Regions from separate parts of the Bradyrhizobium sp. McL0615 genome, predicted to be linked through region 4. Evidence: predicted binding sites of a transcription regulator. Region 4 holds the regulator's gene; each other region holds the start of a gene.

The links. The regulator PhoB, encoded in region 4, activates phosphate uptake and scavenging genes when phosphate is short. The targets are predictions, from matches to a motif close to TGTCATNNANCTGTCAT.
Region 1: a site for PhoB is predicted at 2,084-2,100, ahead of phnF (phosphonate metabolism transcriptional regulator PhnF). Genes of this name have one in related genera too.
Region 2: a site for PhoB is predicted at 2,263-2,279, ahead of ACPPVP_RS36875 (esterase-like activity of phytase family protein). Genes of this name have one in related genera too.
Region 3: a site for PhoB is predicted at 1,874-1,890, ahead of ACPPVP_RS12170 (alkaline phosphatase D family protein). Genes of this name have one in related genera too.

The regions. Positions count from the first base shown of each region.
Region 1 is NZ_CP188254.1:3,385,762-3,389,970, forward strand. It holds gene phnE (phosphonate ABC transporter, permease protein PhnE) at 1-375, shown strand, start outside; gene phnE (phosphonate ABC transporter, permease protein PhnE) at 372-1,220, shown strand; gene phnF (phosphonate metabolism transcriptional regulator PhnF) at 1,316-2,047, opposite strand; gene phnG (phosphonate C-P lyase system protein PhnG) at 2,207-2,620, shown strand; gene phnH (phosphonate C-P lyase system protein PhnH) at 2,622-3,227, shown strand; gene ACPPVP_RS16025 (carbon-phosphorus lyase complex subunit PhnI) at 3,230-4,209, shown strand, end outside.
Region 2 is NZ_CP188254.1:7,666,771-7,670,979, forward strand. It holds gene ACPPVP_RS36860 (heme/hemin ABC transporter substrate-binding protein) at 1-322, shown strand, start outside; gene ACPPVP_RS36865 (FecCD family ABC transporter permease) at 319-1,416, shown strand; gene ACPPVP_RS36870 (heme ABC transporter ATP-binding protein) at 1,413-2,219, shown strand; gene ACPPVP_RS36875 (esterase-like activity of phytase family protein) at 2,327-3,679, shown strand; gene ACPPVP_RS36880 (hypothetical protein) at 3,733-4,209, opposite strand, start outside.
Region 3 is NZ_CP188254.1:2,528,566-2,532,774, forward strand. It holds gene ACPPVP_RS12160 (indolepyruvate ferredoxin oxidoreductase family protein) at 1-1,212, shown strand, start outside; gene ACPPVP_RS12165 (hypothetical protein) at 1,357-1,755, shown strand; gene ACPPVP_RS12170 (alkaline phosphatase D family protein) at 1,957-3,549, shown strand; gene ACPPVP_RS12175 (GlcG/HbpS family heme-binding protein) at 3,738-4,178, shown strand.
Region 4 is NZ_CP188254.1:838,926-843,134, reverse strand. It holds gene ACPPVP_RS03880 (aspartate aminotransferase family protein) at 1-55, opposite strand, end outside; gene ACPPVP_RS03875 (GcrA family cell cycle regulator) at 566-1,075, shown strand; gene phoB (phosphate regulon transcriptional regulator PhoB) at 1,281-1,985, opposite strand; gene phoU (phosphate signaling complex protein PhoU) at 1,996-2,712, opposite strand; gene pstB (phosphate ABC transporter ATP-binding protein PstB) at 2,724-3,545, opposite strand; gene pstA (phosphate ABC transporter permease PstA) at 3,542-4,209, opposite strand, start outside.

The DNA.
Region 1 (4,209 bases), 2.5 Mb from region 4:
GCGATCCATTCCACCGGCGCGCTTGGCAAGCTGTTTTCCGAGATCGTCGAAAATGCCGACATGAAGCCGGTCGAAGGCGTGCGCTCGACCGGTGCAAGCTGGCTGTCCTGCATGCGGTTTGCCGTGTTGCCGCAGGTATCGGCCGGCTACGCCAGCTACGCGCTGCTGCGCTTCGAGATCAACGTTCGCGAAGCCTCGGTGATGGGCTTTGTGGGCGCCGGCGGCATCGGGCAGGAACTCGTGGTCGCGATCCGTAAATTCTATTACTCCGACGTCAGCGCCATTCTGCTGACGATCATCGTCACCGTCTTCATCATCGATATCGGCACCGGCTGGTTGCGCGGCCGCCTGTTCGGCAAGGATGCGCGAGCATGAGCCAGTTGCCGAAGCCGGACCGGGAGCAATTGCGGGCGAAATACCCTGATATCTTCGACAGGCCCGCCGCGTCGCGGCTCGCCGTGCCGGCGATGATCGTCGCCGCCTTCGCCGTTTTCATCTTCGGGCTGGTCGACCTCGACTTCTCGCCGGCAAAACTGTTCGCCGGGCTGAGCCAGCTCGGCTGGATCACGCTGATGATGATCCCGCCCGATCCGGGCTCATCCTTGCCGGCCTATCTGTCGGCGCTGGGGGAAACCCTGTCGATCGCGCTGCTCGGCACCACCATCGCCGCCGTTGCGGCGCTGCCGTTCAGCCTGCTGGCGGCGCGGAACATCATTCCTTCGGGTTGGCTGCGCTTTCCGGTGCGCCGCTTTTTCGATTCCATCCGCGGTGTCGACACGCTGATCTGGGCGCTGGTGTGGATCAACGTCGTTGGCCTCGGCCCGTTCGCCGGTGTGCTCGCGATCGCGCTGTCCGACTTCGGGGCGTTCGGCAAATTGTTTTCGGAGGCCATCGAAGCGGCCGACAGGAAGCAGGTCGAGGGGATCAGGGCTTCCGGCGGCAATGCGCTGCATGAAATACGCTTCGGCCTGATGCCCCAGGTGCTGCCTGTCATCGCGGGGCAGGTGCTCTATTTCATCGAATCGAATACGCGCTCAGCGACGATCATCGGAATCGTCGGCGCTGGCGGCATCGGTCTGCAGCTGGCCGAGCAGATCCGCGTGCTTGAGTGGCAGAAAGTGTCGTTCCTGATCCTGATGATTCTGGTTGCGGTGGCCGCGATCGACTGGATCTCGGGCAAGCTGCGTTTCGCCATCATCGGACAGCGGGCAATCGCGTGAGATCCGTAGGGTGGGCAAAGGCGCGTTAGCGCCGTGCCCACCGTTTCTCGGTAGGTTCTCGTCGTCTGTGGTGGGCACGCTTCGCTTTGCCCACCCTACAAACCATTCTCCACCAAGAACTCCACACGCTCCGCGGCAAAGCGAGAGCGCTTGGTTGTCAGCGGCTCGCCTGCGGTATCGACGTCGGTGCTGTCGACCACGAGCACGGGACGTCCGAGCGCGAGGTCCAGCCGCGCGGCGTCGGTTGCGTCGACGATGCCGGCGGTGATCCGGGTCGACGCGCGGCGAAAATCCCGGATGCCGTAATGCGCGACCAGCTTGGTCATCGAGCGGACATTGGCGAACACTTTCCCCGCATCAGGGAAGCGTTCGGCCGAAAGCCAGGTGGTGCTGATGCAGATCGGCGTGCGATCGGCCAGCCGTACCGATTCGATCCGGACCAGCGGCGCCCCGGTCTTCAGTCCGAGTTCCCGGGCCAACTCGCGCGTGGCTTCTTCCTCGGTCGCGTCGATGAATTGGCCGCGCGGTTCCCGGCCGCCGGCGCCGACGATTTCGGAAAACCGCGTTCGTGAGCGCAGGGGATAGGCGATGCGCCGGGTCTCGACATAGGTGCCGCTGCCGCGTTCGGCGCGCACCAGGCCGCGTTCGGCGAGCGCGGCAAGCGCGCGCCGTACGGTATGGCGGTTGACCCGATAGGTCTCGGCGATCTCCATCTCGCCCGGCAGCTTTTCGCCGGCGGCAAAGCGGCCGTCCGCGATGCCGCGCTCGATGCCGTCGGCGACCTGCCGCCACAGCGCAACGCCGGAGGCGGCGTCCTGAATGCTCATGTCGCGATATCCGCCATTGGAGAAATATCACCTCGTTGTCACGAAATCGTCATGGCGTTTCGGTATCGAGTTGTCTAGTATCATAGACAACTTGATTCAGGCAAGGTCGATGTGATGGCAGGCAAAGAAAGTCACGGGCAAGCCCGGCGCAAGGCTGCGATGGCGGTGCTGGCCCACGCCGAGGCCACAGACATTGCCTGTTATCTCGAGGCGATTGCGTTGCCGGCGCACGAAGACCTGCGCGAGCCCGAAAATGGCCTGGTCATGGTGCGCGGTCGCGTCGGCGGCGACGGCGCGCCATTCAATCTCGGAGAAGCCACGGTTTCGCGCGCGGCGGTGCGGCTTTCGACCGGAGAAGTCGGCTTCGGCTACACGCTCGGCCGCAACCGTCACAAGGCGAAGCTGATCGCGCTGTGCGACGCCATGGTGCAGTCGGATGAATTCGCGGCCACGGTTGAAGCCGGGGTGATCGCACCGCTGCGTGCGGCGACGATCGAAAAGCGAAACCGCAGGTCGGCAGAGGCCGCGGCGACACGGGTCGATTTCTACACACTGGTACGGGGTGAGGGCTGAGATGACGAGCGTTGCCGAATTACCCGGGGGATTTGCCGACAAGGTGCTGTCGGCGCAATCGACCTTTCGTTCCGTCATGGATGCGATGGCGCGGCCGGGTAGCATTCAATGTATCGCGTCCACGGCTGGCACACCGGTCGGGATGATGCGCGGCGCGGCCGCCATAGCGCTGACCCTGTTCGACCACGATACGCCGGTCTGGCTCGATGGCCAGATGTCGGCGACGGCGGATGTCGCCAAATGGCTCAAGTTCCATACCAGCGCGCCAGTCGTTGCGGATTCGTCGATTGCCAATTTTGCGCTGATAGGCGATCCGCAGAGCCTGCCGGCGCTCGATCGCTTCGCGTTCGGCAGCAATGAATATCCGGACCGTTCGACGACGCTGGTTCTGCAGGTCGAAAGCTTGACGGATGGCCCCGTTGTCGAGCTGCAGGGCCCTGGCATCGACGGCTCGGCGGCGTTCCGCGCTTCAATTCAGCCGCGAGATCTGTTCGAGCGGCTGGCCATCAATGCCACACTGTTTCCGCGCGGCATCGACGTCGTGCTGGTTCATGACGATTCCATCGTCGCCATACCGCGCACGACGCGGCTCGTGAGGGGAGGCTGAGCATGTATGTTTCCGTCAAGGGAGGCGAACGCGCCATCGAGAACGCCCACCGCCTGCTGGCGCATGAGCGGCGCGGCGACCGTGATGTTCCCGAACTGTCACTGGCCCAGATCTCCGAGCAGCTTACGCTCGGCGTCGACCGGGTCATGACCGAGGGTTCGCTGTACGACCGCGAATTGGCGGCGCTCGCCATCAAGCAGGCGCGTGGCGACCTGATCGAGGCGATCTTCCTGGTGCGCGCGTTCCGCGCCACGCTGCCGCGCTTTGGCGCGACAGAGCCGGTCGACACCGGCGCGATGCAGGTGCGCCGCCGGGTTTCCTCGACCTTCAAGGATATTCCGGGCGGGCAAATTCTCGGGCCCACCTTCGACTACACCCATCGTCTGCTCGATCCGCAACTCGCCGAGGGTTTCGAGCCCGATACGCCTGCCGCCGGTGAAGCGTCTACCGCGGCGACCCCGCGCGTGACCGACATTCTGGGCCGCGACGGCCTGATCGAGCCGTCGCCGATCGCGGATGCCGACGCGCCCGTCGGTGACCTGACGCGCGAGCCGCTCAATTTCCCGGCGGACCGCGATTTGCGCCTGCAAAACCTGGCGCGCGCCGATGAAGGCTTCCTGCTGGCGCTCGGCTATTCCTCGCAACGCGGCTATGGCCGCAACCACCCCTTCGCCGGCGAGATCCGGTTCGGCGAGGTGGAGGTCGAGTTCATGGCCGAGGATGCCGGCTTTGCCGTTCCGCTCGGCGCGATCGCGCTGACCGAATGCCAGATGGTCAACCAGTTCAAGGGATCGGCGACCGAAGCGCCGTGTTTTACGCGCGGCTATGGCTTGGCGTTCGGACAGAGCGAGCGCAAGACCATGTCGATGGCGCTGGTCGATCGCAGCCTGCGCGCCCGTGAGCTTGGCGAGGAGGTGATCGCGCCCGGCCAGGACGAGGAGTTCGTGATGTCTCATTCGGACAATGTGCAGGCGACCGGCTT
Region 2 (4,209 bases), 2.0 Mb from region 4:
CGTCAACGCGATCGACGGCTATGACGGCTACAAGATCATCAACGACGAGGCGATCGTCGCTGCAAAGCCCGACGTGGTGCTCTCGATCCAGCGCGGCAAGGATTCGGTGGAGGCGGAGACGGTGTACCTCCATCCGGCCTTCGCGCTGACCCCGGTCGCGGCCAACAAGACTTTCATCTCGATGGAAGGCCTCTATCTACTCGGCTTCGGGCCGCGCACGGCGGTCGCAGCGCGCGACCTCTCGATCCAGCTCTATCCGGCGCTGGCGCCGCATGCCGAGAAATTCAAGCCGGCGGCAGTCAACGCAAACTGCCGGCTGTGACGGCCCTCTCCGACAGCACGGAACGTGCCAAGCAGCGCAGCGGATACGCGTTCCGTCCGCCCGCGTCCCTCACCGTCATTTGCCTGCTCGCCGCGCTTGCCGCCGCGGCGCTGATCGCGCTGACGATGGGCGCTGCCGGCATTCCGCTGGCGCGGCTGCCGGCCGCGCTCGGCCTGTGGGCGGACGCTGCAGCGGGACCAAGCCTCGCGCGCGACCAGCTCGTATTGTGGTCGATCCGGATTCCGCGGATCGCGGCAGCCGCGATGGTCGGCGCCCTGCTCGCGACATCGGGCGCCATTATGCAGGGACTGTTTCGAAACCCCCTCGCCGACCCCGCACTGGTCGGCGTTTCCTCCGGCGGCGCGTTTGCAGCGGCGGCAGCGATCGTCTTCACCGACAGCCACCCCGGCGAGAGCCTCCGCTTCATGCAGAATCAGTTGCTGCCGATCGCGGCCTTCGCCGGCTCGCTGGGGACGACGATCGTTCTGTATGGGATCGCGAGCCGCTCGGGGCGGACGTCGATTGCGATCTTCCTGCTGGCCGGCATTGCGATTGCCGCCATCGCCAATGCCGGCATCGGGCTCCTGGTGTTCATCGCCGACGATCGCCAGTTGCGCGATATCACGTTCTGGATGCTGGGCTCGCTGAGCGGCGCGACCTGGCCCAAGCTCGCCACGCTGGCGCCGGTGCTGGGGCTTGCTTTGATTGCCTGCGTCTCGATCGCGCGCGGGCTTGATGTGCTGGTGCTCGGCGAGGCCGAGGCTTTTCACAACGGCGTCGACGTCGAGCGGCTGAAGCGGATTTCGATCGTGCTGGTGTCGGCGATGACCGGCGTTGCGGTATCGGTCTGCGGCGTGGTCGGCTTTGTCGGCATCGTGGTGCCGCATCTGCTGCGGCTGGTGATCGGGCCGGCGCACCGGCTGCTGCTGCCGACCTCGATGCTGTTGGGCGCGGTGCTGATGGTGGGCGCCGACACGCTGGCGCGCACCATCGTGGCGCCGGCGGAAATGCCGATCGGCATCCTGACGGCGGCGATCGGCGCGCCGTTTTTCTTAGGCATGCTGTTGCGCCAGCGCGGGCTGGTTCCGCTATGACCGCCATTCTCGAAGCCCAATCGATCTCGATGACGATCGGGGGCGCCACGCTGGTCGACGGCATCGACCTGCGCATCAAGGCCGGCGAGATGGTCGCGATCGTCGGTCCCAACGGCGCCGGCAAATCGACGCTGCTGCGGATGCTGTCCGGCGACCTCCGCCCGACGCGCGGCCAAATCCGGTTGAAGCAGCGCGAGATCCACCTCTATCCGCCGCGCCAGCTCGCCTATCACCGCACGATGCTGTCGCAGCATGTCAACGTCACCTTCCCGTTCACCGTCGAGGAGATCGTCCATATGGGCGCTGGCGACGCCGGCCGCTCCGCCGCGCAACGGCTGGTCGATGCCGCACTCGACGAGGTCGGACTGGCCCCATTCAGTCACCGGCAATTGCCGACGCTTTCCGGCGGCGAACAGCAACGCGCGCATTTTGCCCGCGTGCTGGTGCAACTCGCCTGCGGCGAACAACAGCACGGCCCCGGCCTGCTATTGCTGGACGAGCCGACTTCCAGCCTCGATATGCGCCACCAGATCGATCTGGTGGAGACGGCGCGGCGGCGCGCGCAGAACGGTACGGCCGTGATTGCCGTGCTGCACGACCTCAATCTGGCGATGCGCTTCGCCGACCGGATCGTGCTGCTGCATCGCGGCAAGCTTGCCGTCGACGGCGGCCGCGCGGAGGCGATCACGGCCGAGACCATCCGCCGGATTTTCGAGGTCGACGTCACGATCGACTATACCGACGGCGGCGTGCCGTTCCTGCTGCCGCAGACGATGCGGCCCGCAGGCCCGCCAACGGCATAACGCCGCAGCCTTATCCAACGGCGTTACAGGTTCTTCACAGAACTGTCAGCCAGCTGTAACAGCCGCTCCGCAAGACACTCCGCATCGTCATCATGAGGAGATCCGCCATGCGCGTGTCATTGCTCTGCTCCGTCGCGTCCATCTTTCTGGCCAGTGCTGCATTTGCACAGGGCGAAGGCGAGTTTCCCGCCACGCTGAAGAGCCACGCCGTGCTGCCGGCGCAGAGCTTCATCGATGCGCCCGTGGATGCGCCGGACGATCTCAAGACCGCGGGCAAATACACCACCGGCAAGCGCGTCGATACCGTCGGCAGCGTGATGGGCAAGTCTTACGAGCGCCCCACCGGCGTATCGCTGCCGTTCAAGGGCCAGCCGCTGCAGGGCCATTCCGGCATCAAGGTGATGCCGGACGGTTCGTTCTGGGTGCTCACCGACAACGGCATGGGCTCGCGCTACAACTCGGCCGACTCGATGCTCTATCTGAACCGCCACAAGATCGACTGGGCGAGCGGCAAGATCGAGCGACAGGAAACCGTCTTCCTGCACGATCCCGACAAGAAGGTGCCGTTCCGCATCGTGCATGAGGACACTGCAAAGCGCTATCTCACCGGTGCCGATTTCGACACCGAGGGCTTTCAGGTCATCGGCGACACCTTCTGGATCGGCGACGAGTTCGGACCCTATGTGCTGAAGGCCGACAGGATGGGCAAGATTCTCGCCGTGTTCGAAACCATCGCCGACGGCAAGCCGGTGCGCTCGCCCGACCATTGGTCGGTGCAGTCGCCGGGCGCACCCGGGGCGACCTACACCAGTGTCAATCTGCGCCGCTCCAAGGGCTATGAAGGTTTTGCGTCGTCGAAGGACGGCAAATTCCTCTATGGTCTGCTCGAGGGCCCGCTGTGGGATGCCGAGAAAAAGGACTGGGAAAAGCTCGACGGCAAGGAAGCCTCGCGGATTCTCGAATTCGACGTCGTGAACGAAAAATTCACCGGCCGCTACTGGCAATATGTGTTCGAGCAGAACGGCAACGCCATCGGCGACTTCAACATGATCGACGCCTCCAGCGGCCTGATCATCGAGCGCGACAATGGCGAGGGCACCGCCGACAAGGCCTGCCCGGCCGGCCAGCGCGGCGAGAACTGCTTTCCGGATCTCGCCAAATTCAAGCGCGTCTACAAGGTCGAACTGTCCGACGCCAATGTCGGCAAGCCGGTGCGCAAGATCGCCTATATCGATTTGATGAAAATCCGCGATCCCGACAACAAGGCCCGCAAGCCGCTTAACGACGGCGTGCTGACCTTCCCGTTCTTCACCATAGAGAACGTCGACCGCGTCGATGAGACGCATATCATCGTCGGCAACGACAACAACCTGCCGTTCTCGTCGAGCCGCGATCCCAACAAGGCGGATGATAACGAGTTCGTGCTGCTGGAAGTCGGCGAGTTTTTGAAGGCGAAGTAAAGGTGCTTCTCCCTCTCCCCGCTCTTTCGCGGGGGGAGGGAGAAGACCAAACGCTACGGCAGCACGGTGGCTCGCCGTCGGCCGAGTGCATTCGATCGATCCATCCACTCCGGCAGGGGCGCACCGTCGCGATGCCGTCCGCCGGCGCACGCCGCGGCCCAGGCAGCCACAGCACCGAGCAGGATCGCGGTCGCGACCGAGAAGGCGAGGATCACGGTGCTGCGCCGTGACCTTGCAATGGCTGTCGTGGCGCTCGCAATGACGCCATCGACCCTGCGTTCCGCGTCGGCTGCGGCGAGGCCGGTCAGCGCACCGACTTGCTGGACAAGGTAGGTTCGGTCGTCCGCGCTCATGCCGCTATGACTTGAAGTGGTGAGCAGGATCCGGCCGGCTTCGGCGCGCTCGGCGCTGAGATCCACGTTGGGTGCGCGGCGGCCGGCGCGAAATAGCCGATCCAGTTCATAGCTCAAGAGCGGCTCGGCCGCACTCGCCTGCGCTGCGCCACGCGCCGACGATGTCCGACTAACGGT
Region 3 (4,209 bases), 1.7 Mb from region 4:
TTCACGGGATTATCGCAGAAGAACGGCGCGGTCATGAGCCACGTCCGCATCGCGCCCGAAGCCGACGATCTCGCGACCGTCCGCATCGCGCCGGGCGGGGCCAACCTCATCCTCGGCTGCGACATCGTGGTCGCCACCAGCATCCCGGCGCTGAGCCGGGCCGAGCGCGGTGTGACCCGCGCCATCGTCAATGCCGACCTGCTGCCGACCGCGAGTTTCGTCATCAACCCCGACATCGACTTCGAGGCGGGGACGATGCGGGACTCGCTCAACGGGGCCGTCAGCGCCTCCGATCTCGATATTCTGGACGCCACCGGGCTTGCCACCGCACTGATGGGCGACAGCATCGCCACCAACGCCTTCATGCTTGGCTTTGCTTTCCAGCGCGGCGCGATTCCGCTTTCGCTGGAGGCGATCATGAAGGCGATCGACCTCAATGGCGCGGCGATCGAGATGAACAAGCTGGCGTTCTCCTGGGGCCGGCTCGCCGCACACGACCTGCAGCGCGTCGTCAGCGCCGCGCGCTTCAAGAACTCAGGCGCGGCGCCGGCCAAGCGGACGCTCGACGAGAGCATCGCTTTCCGCGCCAATTTCCTGATCGAGTACCAGAATGAGGCTTATTCGAAGCGCTACCTCGCCAAGGTGGAGCGCGTCCGTGCCGCCGAAGCCGAGGGCTCGCCCGGTTCGCATGACCTCACCGAGGCCTTTGCAAAAGGCCTGTTCAAGCTGATGGCCTACAAGGACGAATACGAAGTCGCCCGGCTCTATTCCGACGGCGAGTTCGCAAAAGCGTTGAAGGAACAGTTCGACGGCGACCCCGGCGTCAAGGTCAGCCTCGCGCCTCCGCTGCTGGCGTCGCGCGACAAGGTGACCGGACATTTGCGCAAGCGCGAGTTCGGTTCCTGGATTTTTCGCGCCTTCGACCTGCTGACGCGGTTCAAGTTCCTGCGCGGAACGGCGTTCGATCCGTTCGGTTACACGACTGAGCGCCGGATGGAACGCGCCTTGCCGGGCGAATATTCCACGATGATGTTCCGCCATCTCGACAAGGCGAAACCGCAGGACTGGCCGCGCCTGGTAGCGCTGGCAAAATCCGCGGAACTCGTTCGCGGCTACGGCCACATCAAGGAAGCCAATGTCGCAAAATTCCGCGGAGAATGCGCGCGCCTGGAAGCCGCGATCGGCCAGCCGGTGGCGCAGGCCGCCGAGTAGGGCTGTTCATCCGGATTGTGGACTTTTCCACAGCCGGGACCAACCATCGTTCATCTTGTGACCGGGAACGGCTGGCATTGTCCGGCCGGCTTCCTACATCAAGGTGTCAGTTTCACCCTTTTGGTAGATTTCAGGAGGCCAGCGATGGGCCTGAAAACGGCTATTGCGACAGCGCTTTGTACAGGGCTCCTGATGTCGGGCAGCGCCGCGCTGGCCGACGAATATCGCGCCGACGAGTTCCTCGGCCTCGATCTTCCTCAGGCCCTGCTCTCGCCGAAGCGACTCGGCCCCGAGACGCAATTCGCTCCGGTCCGTATCGAGGCGAGGACCGATCGCAAGCCGGTGAAGACGGAACGCGTGGTGGTGGCAAAGGAAGCCGCGCCCAAGCCGCAAGTGGCGGAGCAGCGTGTCGAAAAGCCGCGCGCCGCCGCCCGCACCAAGCTGGCGCGGCGTCACAGCAACCCACTCGACGCGCAGGCGCGCGATACGCGCATCCAGACCTGGCCGTGCAAGTCCGGCGGCATCTGCGGCTGGGAGCGGTAGAGATTCGTAACTTCGTAGGGTGGGTTAGCCGAAGGCGTAACCCACCGCTTTGACCTCCCCGCAGAAACACTTTGGTGGGTTACGCTTCGCTAACCCACCCTACGAAGCGACGCGTCCACGTCATCCACCTGTCGTAAAAGCTTCAGCCGCGAGTCAAACTCAACGGGCACACCTTCGTCGTGATTCGACGAGGGTGCTTCGATGCCAATTGCGATACGCGCCGGGCAAGGCTTGAACCAACAAGGCTTGAACCGGCGTCAATGGCTGGTCCGCTCCGCAGCAACATGCGCCGTGGCCGGTCTCGGCAGCCTCGCCAGACCGTATCTCAGCCGCGCCGCGGACCGGCCGCTCATCACCAGCGGCATTCAATCCGGCGACGTCTCGGCCAATTCCGCGGTGATCTGGGCGCGCGCCGACCGGCCGGCGCGGATGCAGGTGGAATGTTCTGTTGTGGAGAGTTTCAAGACCATCATTGGCTCGGCCTCCGCCGAGGCCTTGCCGGCCGGCGATTTCACCTCAAAGGTGCTGCTCGACGGCCTGCCGGCCGGGCAGGATATTTTCTATCGCGTGCGGTTTGAAGATATCGGCGGGCAGGGTCTCGTCGGCGAGACGCAGCTTGGGCATTTGCGTACCGCGCCCGTGACACGAAGCTCGATATCGTTCGCCTGGTCGGGCGATACCACGGGGCAGGGCTGGGGCATCGACGAAAGCCGTGGCGGGATGCGGACATACCGCACCATGCTCGACAACCGTCCGGACTTCTTCATCCATTCCGGCGATCACATCTATGCGGATTGCCCGGTCGAGCGGGAATTGAAGCTGCCCGATGGTGACGTGTGGCGAAACGTCGTCACCGAGGAAAAATCCGTCGTCGCCCACAGCCTCGCCGAGTTCCGCGGCAACTACAAATACAACTGGCTCGACCAGAACTTTCGCGCCTTCCATGCCGCCGTGCCCCTGTTCGCGCAATGGGACGACCACGAGGTCACCAACGATTGGGCGCCGATGGGTACCGCCGATGAGACCGGCTATGCCGAGGACGGCAGCTCGCTTCTGGTGGCGCGAGCGCGCCGCGCGTTCCATGAGTTCATGCCGATGCGGGCCGTGCCCGCCCAAGACGGCCGCATCTATCGCAAGATCGCCTATGGACCGCTGCTCGACGTCTTCATGCTCGACATGCGCAGCTACCGCGATTCCACCTGGAATCAGCGCGACGACCTGAGCGAGACCTGCATCCTGGGTGCTGCGCAACTGGCCTGGCTGAAGCGCGAGCTGGTGGCGTCCGATGCCACCTGGAAAGTGATCGCCGCCGACATGCCGATCGGCCTCTTCAGCGAGGATGGCATCGCGCTCGGCGACGGCCCGCCGGAGCGGCGCGAGCACGAGATCGCCAATCTGCTGTCGTTCATGAAGCGCGCCGGCATCCGCAACACGGTGTGGCTGACCGCCGACATGCATTATACGGCCGCGCACCATTACGACCCGAACCGCGCGGCCTATCAGGATTTCGAACCGTTCTGGGAATTCGTCTCCGGTCCGCTGCATGCGGGCACCTGGGCGCCGGCCCCGCTCGACAACACGTTCGGACCGAAAGCGATGTTCCAGAAGGGCTGCAGCGGCGAGAATCTCGCCCCCTGTTACGGCCTGCAGTTCTTCGGCCGCGTCGATATCGACGGCAAGACCGAAGTGATGACCGTGACGTTGAAGGATGTCGATAACCGGGACCTCTGGTCGGTCGATATCGAGCCCCGCCCGGACGCGCGGCCGGGTCAGATCATGGCGCAGCATATCTGACGTCTTCGACCGCGGGATCGTCGGCACGGAATCCCGGACCAGCTTCCATGTTCGCGCCGCATAGTTCGGACAGGATCACCACGCTGGCGCGGTGGTGTGCAAAACCACATCCCGAAGTTGCGTTAGTTCTTGAACGAGGCGCAGCGGTGGCGCACACTTCGCCTGTCCCGCCCGACCGGAGCCCCGCCATGTTTGTCGCCGACAGCAAGCGCCTGACGCATCAGGGCGCGAAAAAGATCATGGCGACGGCGCTGGAATTGGCCGGCCAGGCCAACATCGCGATCGCCTGTGCCATTGTGGATGCCGGTGGGCATGTGATCCTGATAGAGCGCATGGACGGCGGCCGCTTCCATACCGTGCACTCCTGCACCACCAAGGCGGTTTGCGCCGCGTCAAACCGGCGCCCGACCACGGCCAAAGGCGCGGCCGGTCAGGACCTCGACGTCAGCCATGCGATCGGACTTGCGCTTGCCGCCGGACCGGAACGGTGGACGGCCATGGAAGGCGGCGTGCCGGTGCTGGTCGACCGCGAATGCATCGGCGGCGTCGGCGTCAGCGGCGGTGATTGGGAGACCGATTTGCGGATCGCCAAGCTGGCCGTCGAGTCGATCGGCGCCAAGTGGGAATGACATCGTAGCGCCGGAAGCCAGCTCGGGAATC
Region 4 (4,209 bases):
CGAGATCGACCCTGGCGAAGACGGGGAGCAGATGCGACGTGGCGCTTTGGGTCATGGCAATCACTGAAGGTTTTGACCGGCCGCGGAGCATGCGAGCGTGAGCGCGAACGCGGCAGCAGCCGGTCTTGCGAAAACGAAACGTGCCGCCTCTTAAGGGCGGCACGTAGGAGGTATTCTATGTGGGCGGCGGTCGCTGTCAACACGCCACAAGGCTGTGTTTCCAGCACTGAAAGCGGGCCTTCCTGCGGCGCAAGAAAGGTTAATTCCGTAGGATTGCGGTGTGGTGCAAAACACGCACTGCAATGCAGAGATGCCGGAACATGTGGACGCATCGGCGCGGACTCTTGCGCCCGAGTCCCGCCATATTGTAGCTTTTGGGCTGTCGGGTACGACATCTCGTGCGGCGGATCTGATCCCAAGAGTCCATTTTGTACAGCGTACACGTTCGGGCGCGGCTTTCGCGCCCGGCGAGGGCTAAGGGATTCTGACCGCAGGGATTTTTGAGACGAATGACGTCGCCAGTGCTGCCCCTGATTGGCCGGCGCGATGCGAAGGGAAGAATGCGATGACGGTATTGACCTGGTCCGACGATCGCGTCGAACAGCTGAAAAAGCTCTGGGAAGCCGGATTGTCGGCCAGCCAGATCGCCGCGGAACTCGGAAATGTGACGCGAAACGCTGTGATCGGCAAAGTGCACCGGCTGGGCCTGTCCGGCCGCGCCAAGAGCCCCTCCTCGGCCGCCCCGCGGCAGCGCAAGGCGCGCCCGGCGCAGCAGATGATGCGGGTATCGCGCCCGGTATCGCGCGGCAACACCGCGCTGGCGCACGCTTTCGAGGTCGAGATGGAGCCGGATCCGATCGCCTTCGACAACGTGGTGCCGATGAGCCAGCGGCTGTCGCTGCTCGAACTGAACGAAGCCACCTGCCACTGGCCGGTCGGCGATCCCTCGAGCCCGGAATTCTTCTTCTGCGGCGGCAAGGCGCTCGCGGGCCTGCCCTATTGCGCGCATCACTCGCGCGTGGCGTATCAGCCGGCCTCCGACCGGCGCAGGCAGCAGCCGAAGCCGACGCGGTAAGTTGCGATTTATCGAGCCCGGATGGAGCGCAGCGCAACCCGGGCTACGAACCAAATGGTTTGTCGTCCCTGCGAACGCAGGGACCCATAACCACCGATGTCAGTGGTTATGCTTCGCTGGAGCTCCAGCGTTTTTCAACAATCGAGATTTGTGGGTATGGGTCCCTGCGTTCGCAGGGACGACGGCGGTTGCGAACGCTGAAGCCTTACGGCTCCACCTTCGCAAACCGGTCATCCAGCGCGTAGCCGGCGCCGCGCACGGTGCGGATCGGGTCCTGCTCGCGGCCGGGGTTGAGCAGTTTGCGCAGGCGGCCGATATGGACGTCGACGGTGCGCTCGTCGATATAGATGTCGCGGCCCCAGACGCTGTCGAGCAATTGCTCGCGGCTGAAGACGCGGCCGGGATGCTCCAGGAAAAACTCCAGCAGGCGATACTCGGTCGGGCCGAGATCGATCTGGCGGCCCGAACGCGCGACGCGGCGTTTCTCGCGATCCAGTTCGATGTCGCCATAGGTCAGCACGGTGGCGAGCCGCTCCGGGCTCGCGCGCCGCAACAGGCCCTTCACCCGCGCCAGCAGTTCCGGCACCGAGAACGGTTTGACGATGTAATCGTCGGCGCCGGTCGCCAGCCCCCGCACCCGCTCGCTCTCCTCGCCGCGCGCGGTCAGCATGATGATCGGCAATTGCTTGGTCTCCGGCCGGGCGCGCAGGCGCCGGCAGAGTTCGATGCCTGACAGACCGGGCAGCATCCAGTCCAGCACGACGAGATCGGGCACCCGTTCCTTCAACCGGGTATCCGCATCGTCGCCGCGCGCGACGGTTTCGACATCATAACCTTCGGCGTCGAGGTTGTAGCGCAACAGCGTGGTCAGCGCTTCCTCGTCCTCGACCACCATAATGCGCGCGCTCATCTTCTATCCCTCAGCTATTCGGTACGGTCGTGGCAAAATTCGTCATGTCGCCCTTCGGGCGCTTGTCGAGCATCTGCTGGCCCTCGATCATGTAGAACACGGTCTCGGCGATATTGGTGGCATGGTCGCCGATCCGTTCGATGTTCTTGGCGCAGAACATCAAATGGATGCAGAACGAGATGTTGCGCGGGTCTTCCATCATATAGGTCAGGAGCTCGCGGAACAGCGAGGTGCAGATGGCGTCGACTTCCTCGTCGCCCTTCCAGACCGCCATCGCCGCCGGCAGATCGTGCGCTGCATAGGCGTCCAGCACCGACTTGACCTGCGACTGCACCAGGTCGGTCATGTGTTCGAGGCCGCGCATCAGCTTCAGCGGCTGGAAATCGTTTTCCAGTGCTGCGACGCGCTTGCCCATGTTCTTGGCGAGGTCGCCGATCCGCTCCAGATCGGTGGCGACCCGCATGGCGCCGACGATCTCGCGCAGGTCGATCGCCATCGGCTGGCGGCGCGCGATAGTCAGCACCGCGCGCTCCTCGATCAGATGCTGCAGCCGGTCGATCTCGACGTCAGACGCGACGACGCGCTTGCCGAGAGCGACGTCGCGACGGACCAGCGCGTCGACGGATTCGGTGATCATGCGCTCAGCCAGGCCGCCCATCTCGGCGACGAGACGGGTCAATTCCTGGAGGTCGCTGTCGAATGCCTTGGCGGTGTGTTCAGAAGCCATGTGTTATCTCCTCAACCGAACCGGCCGGTGATGTAATCTTGGGTACGTCGATCGCTCGGCGAGGTGAAAATCTTGTTGGTGTCGTCGAACTCTATCAGCTCGCCGAGATACATGAAGGCGGTCTTGTCCGAGACGCGGGCCGCCTGCTGCATGTTATGGGTGACGATGGCGATGGTGTAATCCTCCGCCAGCTCCTGGATCAGTTCCTCGACCTTGGCGGTCGAGATCGGGTCCAGCGCCGAGCAGGGCTCGTCGAACAAAATCACCTCGGGCCGCACCGCAACCGTGCGCGCGATGCAGAGCCGCTGCTGCTGGCCGCCGGACAGCGACAGCCCGCTTGCGTTCAGCTTGTCCTTGACCTCGTTCCACAGCGCGCCACCGCGCAGCGCCTTCTCGACCCGGCCGTCCATCTCCGACTTGGAGATCTTCTCATAGAGCCGGATGCCGAAGGCGATGTTTTCGTAGATCGTCATCGGGAACGGCGTCGGCTTCTGGAACACCATGCCGACGCGGGCCCGCAGCAGATTGAGGTCGAGCTTGGGGTCGAGGATGTTGGTCTGGTCGAGCATCAACTGGCCGGTCGCCTTCTGGCCGGGATAGAGGTCGTACATCCGGTTGAAGATCCGCAGCAGCGTGGACTTGCCGCAGCCGGACGGGCCGATGAAGGCGGTGACGCGGTTGGTGCCGAGCGTCAGGTTGATGTTCTTCAGCGCATGGTGCTCGCCATAGTAAAAGTTCAGGCCGCGGGCGGTCACCTTCGGTGCGGCCTCGGGCAGCGCCACCTGCGGAACGGGCCCGCTCGCGGTACTCACTGATACGGAGAGTTCGGTCATTTGGATGTCCTCTCGGCGCCGAGAATGCGCGCGCCAATATTCAGGGCAAGTACGGTGAGCGTGATCAGCAGCGCCCCGCTCCAGGCGAGCTGCTTCCAGTAGACATAGGGGCTCTGCACGAAGTTGTTGATGGTGACGGGAAGGTTCGCCATCGTCTTGGTCAGGTTCAGGCTGAAGAACTGGTTCGACAGCGCGGTGAACAACAGCGGCGCAGTCTCGCCGGCGACGCGGGCGGTCGCCAGCAGCACGCCGGTGATCAGGCCCGAGCGGGCGGCGCGATAGGCGATCCGCCGGATCACCAGCGAGCGCGGCAGCCCGAGAGCGGAGGCGGCCTCGCGCAGCGGATTGGGCACCAGTCCCAGCATGTCCTCGGTGGTGCGGACCACCACGGGGATCACGATCACGGCGAGCGCCAGGCAGCCGGCGAAGGCCGAGAAGCCGCCCATCGGCACCACGATGGCGCCGTAGATAAACAGGCCGATGATGATCGACGGCGCGCTCAACAGGATATCGTTGATGAAGCGGATCACCGAGGTGAGCTTGTCGTGCTTACCGTATTCGGCCAGATACGTGCCGGCGAACAGGCCGAGCGGCGCGCCGATGCCGACCCCGATCACGGTCATTATGATCGAGCCGATAATGGCGTTGCGCAAACCGCCATCGG